Regions from separate parts of the Paeniglutamicibacter sp. ZC-3 genome, predicted to be linked through region 3. Evidence: riboswitches for the same ligand, from Rfam matches in the RefSeq annotation. Region 3 holds a riboswitch; each other region holds the start of a gene.

Region 1 (3,268 bases), 120 kb from region 3:
AGCGCGGCTGGTTCCGTTCGGGCATGCAGCACAAGGCCGACCAGTTGCGCCGCCTCGCCGCCGAATTCCCGAACATGAAGTGGCTGCTGATCGGCGACGACGGCCAACACGACCCCTATCTCTACGCCGAATTCGCCCGCCGCTATCCCCGCCATGTCGAGGCCATCGTCATTCGCCAGCTGACCCCCTCCGAGGCGGTGCTGGCCGGTGGGCGCAGCCAGGGGATCCTGAATTCCACCCCCGGAGTGCCCTGGGTCTACGAGCCAGACGGGTCGCGCATCGCCGAGAAGCTGGAGGGCCTGGGCATCATCAGCCCCGACGATCCGGCAAGGATCGACTGAATGTCCGGACACAAGATCCGCGTCGAGGTCCCCATGCGCTGGGGAGACATGGATGCCTACGGACACATCAACAACGTAAACCTGGTCCGCATGATGGAAGAGGCGCGCATCGCCGGCTTCGGGGTGCCCGGCGGCACCGGAAAGCCCGGCATCATGCCGCAGGTCGACCTGTTCTCCACGGTCCCGGAAAACACGCAGATCCTGGTCGTCGAGCACCGCGTGCGCTACCTCAAACCGTTGGACTACCGCAACGTCCCGGCGCACGTGGATTTGTGGATCAGCACCATCAAGGCCGCGAGTTTCGACATCAGCTACGAGTTCCACGATCCGGTGGACGGCGGGGTGTGCGTTCGTGCTGCAACCACCCTGGCATTCTTCTCCGTTGACGAGCAGCGATTGCTTCGACTTAGCCCGGGGAACAAGGAAGCGCTGGCGCAGTACGCGGCCGACCCGATTTTCCGCTAATGCTTTCTCTTTCCGGACGCAATGGACAATCGTTGCCGTGCAAGGCCTAATGCCCAGCCCCGCCTAGGAACACGTCGAACCGTCACATTGAGACAAGCCTTGGACTCTCCCGTGCAATGCGTTGCTATTGTTCGGAGCATGAGCACCGAAACTGCACCTCAGGCAGACACCGTGTCCTTGGACGGCCGAGTATTCTGCGGCGTTGAGAATTCTGCAACAGGAGAAGTAGGGCAATCCACCACATTTACCTACCACCAAGATCACGAAGTGGTTTGGGCAGAGTACTCCGGTGGTGCAGTCGTCCGAGGCTATCTCGTCGGCACTCGCAATGCGGATAAATTGAACTTTCGCTACGTTCACCTTGGCGCTAACAAGGAAACCTCAACCGGAGTTTGTGAATCGGTCATCGAGGTCCTTGACGACGGTCGGGTACGTTTCCATGAATCGTGGGCATGGGAATCCCGACCGGAAACGGGAAACAGCATTGTCGAAGAGCTGAAGCAATAGCCCGTTCTAAACCACCGAAAAAGGGGTGGCCCGCCAAGCACCGGTGGACTGCGACCGCCAACTTTGGGTCCACGGCCGTCTCAGCCGCCCGGAATCCTAGGAAAGTTGCAGGTTGCCCGTCAGGGACTCGAAGTCGCGGGCCAATTCCTCATCGCGCTCGAAGGTACATGCAGAGAGCGGTTCGGTGCTGAAGGAAAAGTAGCGCAGCCCGGCACTGTGGCGCGGATCGGCGGGAAGCGCAATCGCGTTGCTGTGGAAATTCACCCGCCCAAGTGAAATCCCCGGAGCCGGCTGCGGCGCAATGCGCAGCAGCTGCACAATGACCGGCAGGTCGTGGGCGAACACCTGGTGGTGGGTGCCTCCGGCAAAGACATGCAGTGTCAGGCCCTGGGTCAGGGACATCGCGACCTCGATGTCAGCGGGCGCCCAAAGCGTGGGGCGGGCCATGAGGCTCCTGATCGCCCGGGGATTGGTGCGGTGTCCGGAGTGGAACGAGGTACAGGTGTCGATGGAACGTGACTCATTGCGCAAGGTGGTGGCGCCTTTCGTGTGCTCTTGTCCCCAAGGCAGCGGCTGCTGCCAGGACCGCTTCGTCATCCGAACCACCCTTGAAGCATGGGGTTGGTGTCGCGCCGGGTCGGAGCCCAAAGCTGACGCGTATCTCGTGAAGCTAATTTCATCCTACCAAACGCCCGGTGACCTTTTAGAGTGAGTGAATGAGACTCATCTTGATCCGCCACGGGCAGACAGCCTCCAATGTGGCCCAGGCCCTGGACACCGCGGCCCCCGGCGCGCCGCTGGACGAGACCGGCCTGGCCCAGGCACGGGAACTCGTCCGGAGGCTCGGTGCCGAGGATGTGGACGCGGTCTTCTCCTCGCCGTTGCTGCGCGCCAAGATGACCGCAACGCCCTTGGCCGATTCCCGCGGACTTGTCCTTGCCGAGCACGTGGGGCTGAGCGAAATCTCCGCCGGTGACCTGGAGATGCGCAACGACCCCGAGGCCCAACTTGCCTACCGCGACGTGTTTTTCCGGTGGCTTTCCGGCGACCTTGCCGCCAAGGTTGCTGGCGGCGAGGATGCGCACACGGCACTGGATCGATTCAACTCGGTCATCGAACAGGCGCGCGCAGCTGGGACCGGAAAGCTGGTCGTGGTCAGCCATGCCGCAATGCTGGTGACATGGCTTGCCTCCCGAAGCACCAACTTCGACCCCGGCCTGCTGAGCCCGCTGCCACTGGCCAACACCGGAGTGGTGACGCTGGATGCGGTAGCAAGATCGCGGTGGACCATGCGCAGTTGGCAGGACCGGCGTCTGGACTAGAAAGTCCCGTTCTGCAACCGGCGATGCCGCCCGCACGGCGCCGAAACGTCGTGGGGGCGGCAATTCAGGATCGGCGTCAGTCCTCGAAGGAAAGCTTCGGCGGGGTGGTGCGGAAGCCCTTGGTGCGGATGGCCAAAAAGCCGATTCCCGCGGCGAACCACATCAGTCCCACCACAAGACTGACGCCGGAGAGCGAGGTCCACAACCAAATGGTCAGCGCGAATCCCACCAGGGGCATGAGCAGGTAGAGCAACACCGAACGGGCACCGCGCGCCTTAGCATCCATGAAGAAGGTCTTGATGACCGAAAGGTTCACCATGGAGAACGCAACCAGGGCCCCGAAGCTGACCACCGAGGCCGCAGTCTCCAAGCTGACGAAGAGGTAGGTCAGCGACACCGCGGAGACCACGAGGGTGGCATAGACGGGGGTGGAAAAACGGCGATTGAGCATGCCCATGCGGCGCGGCAGCAATCCGTCACGACCCATGGAGTACAGGATTCGGGTCACGCTGGCCTGCGAGGCCATGGCCGAACCAAATGACCCCACAACGTAGACCGCCACAAAGATCGCGGTGAGCACCGAACCGCCGACCCCTGCCATGAGCTCGACGCCCGCGGCATCCGGATCGGTGA
Region 2 (3,268 bases), on a different contig from region 3:
CAAACCGCTCTGCCGGGCTCAGCGAGGCATCGGCAAGCGCGATCTCGATCTCCGCCACGGCGGCCAGGACGATGGAGTCGACGGCGAACGCGGTGCCCGAGATCTCGCCGACCAATTGGAGCACCTGGGGTTCCTCGCGCACCGGAACGCCCGTTCCGGTGCTGAAGCTTCGAGTGCGGGCCTGGACCGACGAGCGCACGTCATTGAGAACCGCGCGCGTGATTCCGGCTTGGACCCCCAGGAGCACCAGCTGGAAGATGGCGGATTCCGGGTCGTTGACCTGCTGTTCGTCGGGCAGGATCGTGTCCACCGGGACGTTCTCGAACGTGGTCGAGCCGGTGCCGGTGAGTTGCTGCCCGAATCCGTCCCAGTCGTCAAAGATCTTGACCCCGGAATGCTGCGTGGAGACCACCGCGATCTGGCGGCCGGCGCGGGCCGGATGCGCCACGGCGACGGCGACCCAATCGGCGTAGATCGTGCCGGTGCAATAGTATTTCTCGCCATTGAGGATCCAGCGTTCGCCCTGCTTGGCAATGGTCGTGTTGAGCGTGCCCAACCGGTTCCCGCCGCGCTCGGTGTAGGCGTTGCCGACGATCTGGCCGGCAACAATGCGCTCGATCCAACGGTGCCGCAAGGCATCGTCCTCAAGCAACAGCACGGATTCGACGAAGCCGATGTGTGAGCGCCACAGGTGCGCCACCTGTGAATCCGCCTCGGCGAGTTCGATCAAGAGGCGGAACAAGTCGGACACGCTTGCCCCATAGCCACCTGCTGCCACCGGGATGCGCAATGCCCCGAATCGCACCCGGTTCAGCCAACCGACAGGTTCAAAGGGGAGAGTCCGGTTGGCATCGCGCTCGCCGGCCCCGACCGCGATCTTGGCGAAGACCGGGCGGAAAATCGCAGCCAACTCGTCATAGTGACCGTTCAGTGGAACGCCCGGCGTGAGTTTGAGCAGGTGTCGGGCGGGGGTGTCGCCGGTGAATGCGTCGAGGTTGACGGCGCCAAAGATGTTCGGGTCCGCCTCGACGGCGTGCGCTAGTGCAAATGAATCGATAGCCATGAATTCTCTCCATCGGTCCTGGCGTGAGCACCTACCGCCCAATTAAGGGGAAGGGGTTGCTGCGGCGTCATGGAGCCAGATCTCTCGGCCGCTCTGGATGGTTGTTGGACATATTTCTACACGCCCCGGCGAAGCGGAGACAACCCGGTTCGTCACAAATGGCACGTGCGTCACAGGGCACAGCGGGCTTCCTGGCCCGCCGCGGCATCGGCTCAGTAGCGACCCAACGCCGATCCGACAACCATTTCTTCGACGAGACACCAGCCTTGGCGCGGAGGTCAGGCGACCCGGGGCCCCAGGTTCAGCCGGCCCGCCCGACAGCGGGTTCACGCGGCTGGACGCGTGATACGCGGGCCGGGAGGGCGGTCCCCCGCCGGCACTTTGGCGCTCGTGGAAAGAAGATGAAAATTCCCTATTTCATCAAATTTCATTCGATGGATTGCCGATTCTTTCCGGCTTGTCGAACGTTTCGTCACATTACGGCCGGCTTGCCTCCATGACGCCGGATCGACTTTGATGAAGGTAACAACCCATCCCGAGCGGCCGAGAGATCTGGCTCCATGACGCCGCAGCAACCACCTCGACCGAGGCCGGTGCTACCGCCAGGAACGATGGAGAGAACATGACTTCCACGCTTGACCACCCCACGCTTTCCCTACCGGCACGCGGCTCCAACCCGGCGCTTCGCGTGACGTTCAAAGGCGTTGGACGCAGCTTCGACGGTCGCAAAGTGTTGGGTGATGTCGACCTCGAGATCGCGGGCGGCGAAGTCGTGGCAATCCTTGGCCCTAGCGGTTGCGGCAAGTCCACGTTGCTTCGCTCGGTCTCCGGACTGGACCGACCCTCCACGGGCCAGGTCCTGATCGACGGCACCGCCGTCAACGGCCTGGACGCCCGATGCGCCGTGGCTTTCCAGGAACCGCGCTTGCTGCCGTGGCAATCCGTTGAAAAGAACGTGGCTTTGGGGCTTCCCCAGGGTACGGACCGTTCCATTGGCGCCACCCGCGTAGCCGAACTCCTGGAACTCGTCGAGTTGGATGCCCACAGCACCTTACGGCCGCGGGAAATTTCCGGCGGCATGGCCCAGCGCACCTCGCTTGCACGGGCACTGGCCCGACGCCCCGGAGTCCTGCTGCTGGATGAACCATTCGGCGCGCTGGATGCACTTACACGCCTGAAAATGCAGGACCTGCTGCTGGACATCCACGGCGCCTACCCGACGACCGTCTTGCTGGTCACCCACGACGTCGACGAGGCGCTCCAGTTGGCCGACCGCATCGTGGTGTTGGGTCGCCCGAACGGCGCCACCTCCGCCACCGTCACCCAGGTCCTCACGGTCCCCGGCGCACGTCCGCGCCACCGCAGCGATGAAGCCCTGGCCCGAATGCGCAGCTCGCTGCTGGCGTCGCTCGGCGTTGACGCGCACCGCCACTAGCACCGGCCCCCAATCACTTCCACTCCACTCGCTTCTTAGAACCAGCGCCGCACTGGCGTGCGGTCGAACACTCAAGGAAACCACTTATGAACCGCAAATTCTTCTCGCGTCGCGCGCTCATCGCCACCACCGCGCTGGCAACTGCCACCGCACTGCTGACCGGTTGCGCCGGCGAAGGCTCCGGCGGCGCCAGCGCCAACGAAGCCACGACGCTCAACATCGACTTCGCCACCTACAACCCGTTGAGCTTGGTGCTCAAGGAAAAGGGCTGGCTGGAAGCATCGCTGAAGGACCAGGGCGTCACCGTGAACTGGGTGCAGTCGGCCGGTTCCAACAAGGCCAACGAAGCGCTCCGCGCGGGCGCCATCGACGTGGGATCGACCGCGGGCTCCGCCGCCCTGCTGGCCCGCTCCAATGGTTCACCGATCAAGACCATCGACATCTACTCGCAGCCCGAGTGGGCTGCCCTTGTGGTCGCCAAGGACTCCCCCATCAAGGAGGTCTCCGACCTGAAGGGCAAATCCGTGGCTGCCACCAAGGGAACCGATCCTTACTTCTTCTTGCTGCAGGCCCTGGAACAGGCAGGGCTTGGTCCCGACGACGTGACGGTGGAAAACCTCCAGCACGCCGATGGGCGCGCTGCCTTGGAAAATGGCTCCGTGGACGCCTGGAGTGGACTGGACCCGATCATGGCCGGCGCCGAGGAAAACGGCGCCACGCTGATCTACCGCAACCTGGACTTCAACACCTACGGCGCGCTGAATGCGACC
Region 3 (3,268 bases):
ATGGTGTTGCCATTGGCCGCATGTGCCGCGAAGGACTCGAGAAGGACGGCGGCGTTGGCCTTGATCGGGGTGGCTTCGCCGATTTCCGGGACCAGGTAGTGGTAGTTGGTGTCGAACCACTTGGTCATTTCCAAAGGCGCACGGGATTCGTCGCCGCGGGCCAGCACGAAGGAGCCTGCGGTGTCGATGGCGCCGTGCTCGCCTGCCAGGTCCGCGAAGCGGGTGGGCAGGGCCGAGAGGGCGACGGTGGCGTCGAGCACCTGGTCGTAGTAGGCGAAGTCGCCGGGCAGCGAGGCGTCATCGGGCTTGAGCCCGAGACCGGTGAGCTTGGCCAGGTTGGCGTTCTGCAGTTGGCGGGCCGCGGCGTGCAGCGTCGCCTCGTCGGTGCGTGAGGCCCAGTGCGCTTCGAGGGCCTTCTTGAGCTCGCGGTTGGGTCCGATGCGCGGGTAGCCGAGGATGGATGCTGCCGGGAAGGATGGCTTCGTCATGATGGTTCTCCTGTTGTTCTGGCGTGGTGGAAAGTGGTGGAAAGGTGGGTGGGTCTAGACGGCGGCGCGGGTGGCCCAGGTGTTGCTGGCCTGCGCGCGGGTCCGCGGCAATTCGAGCTGCTCGATGACATCGAGGGAGCCGCGATGGTCGTTGAAGGTGTACAGGTGCACGCCCGGTGCTCCGTCGTCGAAGGCCCTCCGGGCCAGGGTGACGGCGGCGTCCACACCGATGCGGTGGCGCTCGGAATCCGAGCCGGCGGTTTCCAGCGCGTGGGCCAGGATCGGGTCCGGGGCAATCCCGGCCATCGAGGCCAGCCGGTTCAGGCGCCTGACCGAGTTCAGCGGGATGACGCCGGGGATGATCGGGATGGTGACCCCAGCGCGGCGGGCCGAATCCACGAGGTTGGTGTACTCATTGGCACGGAAGTAGACCTGGGTGATGGCGTAGTTGGCCCCGGAGCGCTCCTTGGCCAGCAACACCTCCACATCGTGTTCGAAGGATGGGGATTCGGGGTGCCGGATCGGGTAGGCGGCGACACCCACCCCCAGTCTTCCTCCGGCCAGGGCGGCCGAGTGGTCGGTCTCAACCTCGCGGATCAGCTCGATCAGGTAGCGGGCGAAGGGGAATTCGCCGCGCCAGTCCTCGGGGTCCGTCGGCAGGTCCCCGCGCAGCGCCAGCACCCCGCGGACCCCGAGGGAAACGAAGTGGCGGATCAGGTTCTGCAGGGATTCGCGGCTCTCCCCCACACAGGTCAGATGGGCCAGCGGGCGCAGGCGGGTGTTCTGGATCAAGTGCTCGATCAGTTCAAGGGACGCGTTCCGGCGTGCCGGGGACCCCGAATAGGTCACCGACACGTAGTCGGGATCCGTCGCCTCCAGGGCCCGGATGCTGTTGAAGATTCCCTCGGCGGCGTCGCGGTTCGCCGGAGGGTACAACTCGTAGGACAGTGACGGCGGTGCGGCTGTCGTTCCAATACTCATGCATGTCTCCTCGTCGATTCGAGGGAGGCATCAGGGATCGCCACAAAAGCCCCAGGGATCCGTCACGGACGTCCTGCGGCGATGATGAGTGAACGCTGAAGCGGCTCCATCGCTTCTGGCAGTAGCACCCTCGCCGATGGAGTCCCAGGGAAGGGAATCCATCGGATGATGGTTGCTGCGGCGTCAACGAGCCAGATCTCTCAGCCGCTCTTGATGGTTGATGTATTCATCTTGGAACAGGTTGGAGGGCACGTGCAAGGAGCGTGCCGGCACAGCCGTCACGAAGGGCAAAATCACTTCATGTGTCCATACGGCGTCATTTTCGCTGGTCTGCCGCGGTCACATTGTTACGGCCGTCCATTCGCGTTTTTCGGTGTATCGTCGGGGATTCCCGGCTCCGGCATGACGCCGCGGGACTTCCGTGAAGCCAATGTGACGCGAAGGAGTGGCGTGCTCGCGACCGGTTTCCGGTGCCGGGATTCGAGGGTGGGGGAATGGTTTTCACCCGTGGTGCCACGGTCTTGACGGACTGCCGGGGCGGAGTTGCGACCCCACCGCGATGACCCTGATCCCTTTTTCGTGAAGCCGCTCCCCCTGCGCAGGGGGTTACTCGCCGGACGAGGCAGTACTTTTGTGCCCTTCGCGGATCGGGGCATCGTTCCCGGGGTTGCCCTGGCGGCGAGTCCAGTTCAGGCCGGAGAACGACACCGCCAGGACAGAGGTAAGCACCAGGGCGGCGGCGGGAGCGGCGACCGTCCACGGCGCCCTTTCAACGTAGTTGATTCCCTCGGCCAGGATGAGCCCCCACTCGGGGGTGGGCTGCCGGGGCCCCAGCCCCAGGAATCCCAGCGAGGCCAGCGCCAGCGCGATCCCGGGAATCCGCAGCATGGCGTGCCTGAACACCGGACCAAGAATCGCCGGCAGGACATACCTGAACAGGATCCGAGCCGGGCCCACGCCCAGCACCGGGAGGATCTTCACGAACGGCCGGGCCCGCGCTTCCTGTCCCAGGGCCGCCGCGTGCGCCGCCAGCGGTGCCCAGCCCACCAATGCGACCGCGATCGCGGCGCCGAGCAGCGACGGGCCGGTGACCACCGCGACCATCAGGCCCACCAGGATCGGCGGGGCGGCGTTGGCGACCTCCACCGGACCGGTTGCCGCATGCGGAAACAGCCCGATGACCAGCCCCAGGACCAGGCAAACCAGCACCACCAGCAGGGAAGTCCCCAAGGTCGCCAGCGCACCATGCCCCACCCTGGCCAATAGGTCGCGTCCGCTGGCATCGGCTCCGAAGGGCAGGGCCAGGCTCGGGGCAGCCAGCCTCGCGTGCTCGGACGCGAACGGGTCGCGCAACAGTCCGGCTACGACCAAAAGCACCAGCGCCGAGGCCACCACCAGCGGCAGGAGCATCTCCCGCCGGCGGGTTAAGCGCATGGTCTCCGGCGCCGGAACCGTACCGGAGCGAAGTGCCCTGCCCAGCAACAGCAGGCGCACCGCAGCGCAGGCCGAACCCACGATGACGGCCAGCAGCAACAGCGCCAGCACCCCGGCTTGCAGCGCCGGAATGTCCTGGGCGCTGGCGGCGCCCAGGATGGCCCGGCCCAAACCGGGGATCGCGAAGACCTTTTCCACAGCCACTGCCCCGCCGGTCAACCCGATCAGGACCAGGCCGACTTGGCTGGTCACCGATGGCATGGCCCGGCGCAGCACGGCCGCGGTGAGCTGGCCGCGGCGCGCCCCGGAGAGCCGCCAGGTCGCCACCCACTTCTCCGCGAAGGCGGCGCTGATGGCTTCGGAGG

Evidence for each region. A riboswitch is a leader RNA that binds a small molecule or an ion and turns the genes downstream of it on or off. The one in region 3 is predicted to bind S-adenosylmethionine.
Region 1: it holds a riboswitch for S-adenosylmethionine, as region 3 does, so the genes downstream of both, OIU93_RS02345 (hypothetical protein) here and OIU93_RS01790 (methylenetetrahydrofolate reductase) in region 3, are expected to answer to the same signal.
Region 2: it holds a riboswitch for S-adenosylmethionine, as region 3 does, so the genes downstream of both, OIU93_RS09440 (ABC transporter ATP-binding protein) here and OIU93_RS01790 (methylenetetrahydrofolate reductase) in region 3, are expected to answer to the same signal.

The regions. Positions count from the first base shown of each region.
Region 1 is NZ_JAOYTG010000001.1:521,287-524,554, reverse strand. Features, by position in the region: gene OIU93_RS02360 (App1 family protein) at 1-341, shown strand, start outside; gene OIU93_RS02355 (thioesterase family protein) at 342-806, shown strand; gene OIU93_RS02350 (hypothetical protein) at 945-1,313, shown strand; gene OIU93_RS02345 (hypothetical protein) at 1,410-1,844, opposite strand; SAM riboswitch class IV at 1,860-1,983, opposite strand; gene OIU93_RS02340 (histidine phosphatase family protein) at 2,030-2,635, shown strand; gene OIU93_RS02335 (APC family permease) at 2,712-3,268, opposite strand, start outside.
Region 2 is NZ_JAOYTG010000007.1:19,330-22,597, reverse strand. Features, by position in the region: gene OIU93_RS09445 (acyl-CoA dehydrogenase family protein) at 1-1,063, opposite strand, end outside; SAM riboswitch class I at 1,070-1,167, opposite strand; SAM riboswitch class I at 1,591-1,681, shown strand; gene OIU93_RS09440 (ABC transporter ATP-binding protein) at 1,686-2,498, shown strand; gene OIU93_RS09435 (aliphatic sulfonate ABC transporter substrate-binding protein) at 2,585-3,268, shown strand, end outside.
Region 3 is NZ_JAOYTG010000001.1:403,832-407,099, forward strand. Features, by position in the region: gene metE (5-methyltetrahydropteroyltriglutamate--homocysteine S-methyltransferase) at 1-488, opposite strand, end outside; gene OIU93_RS01790 (methylenetetrahydrofolate reductase) at 543-1,469, opposite strand; SAM riboswitch class I at 1,573-1,689, opposite strand; gene OIU93_RS01795 (ABC transporter permease subunit) at 2,076-3,268, opposite strand, start outside.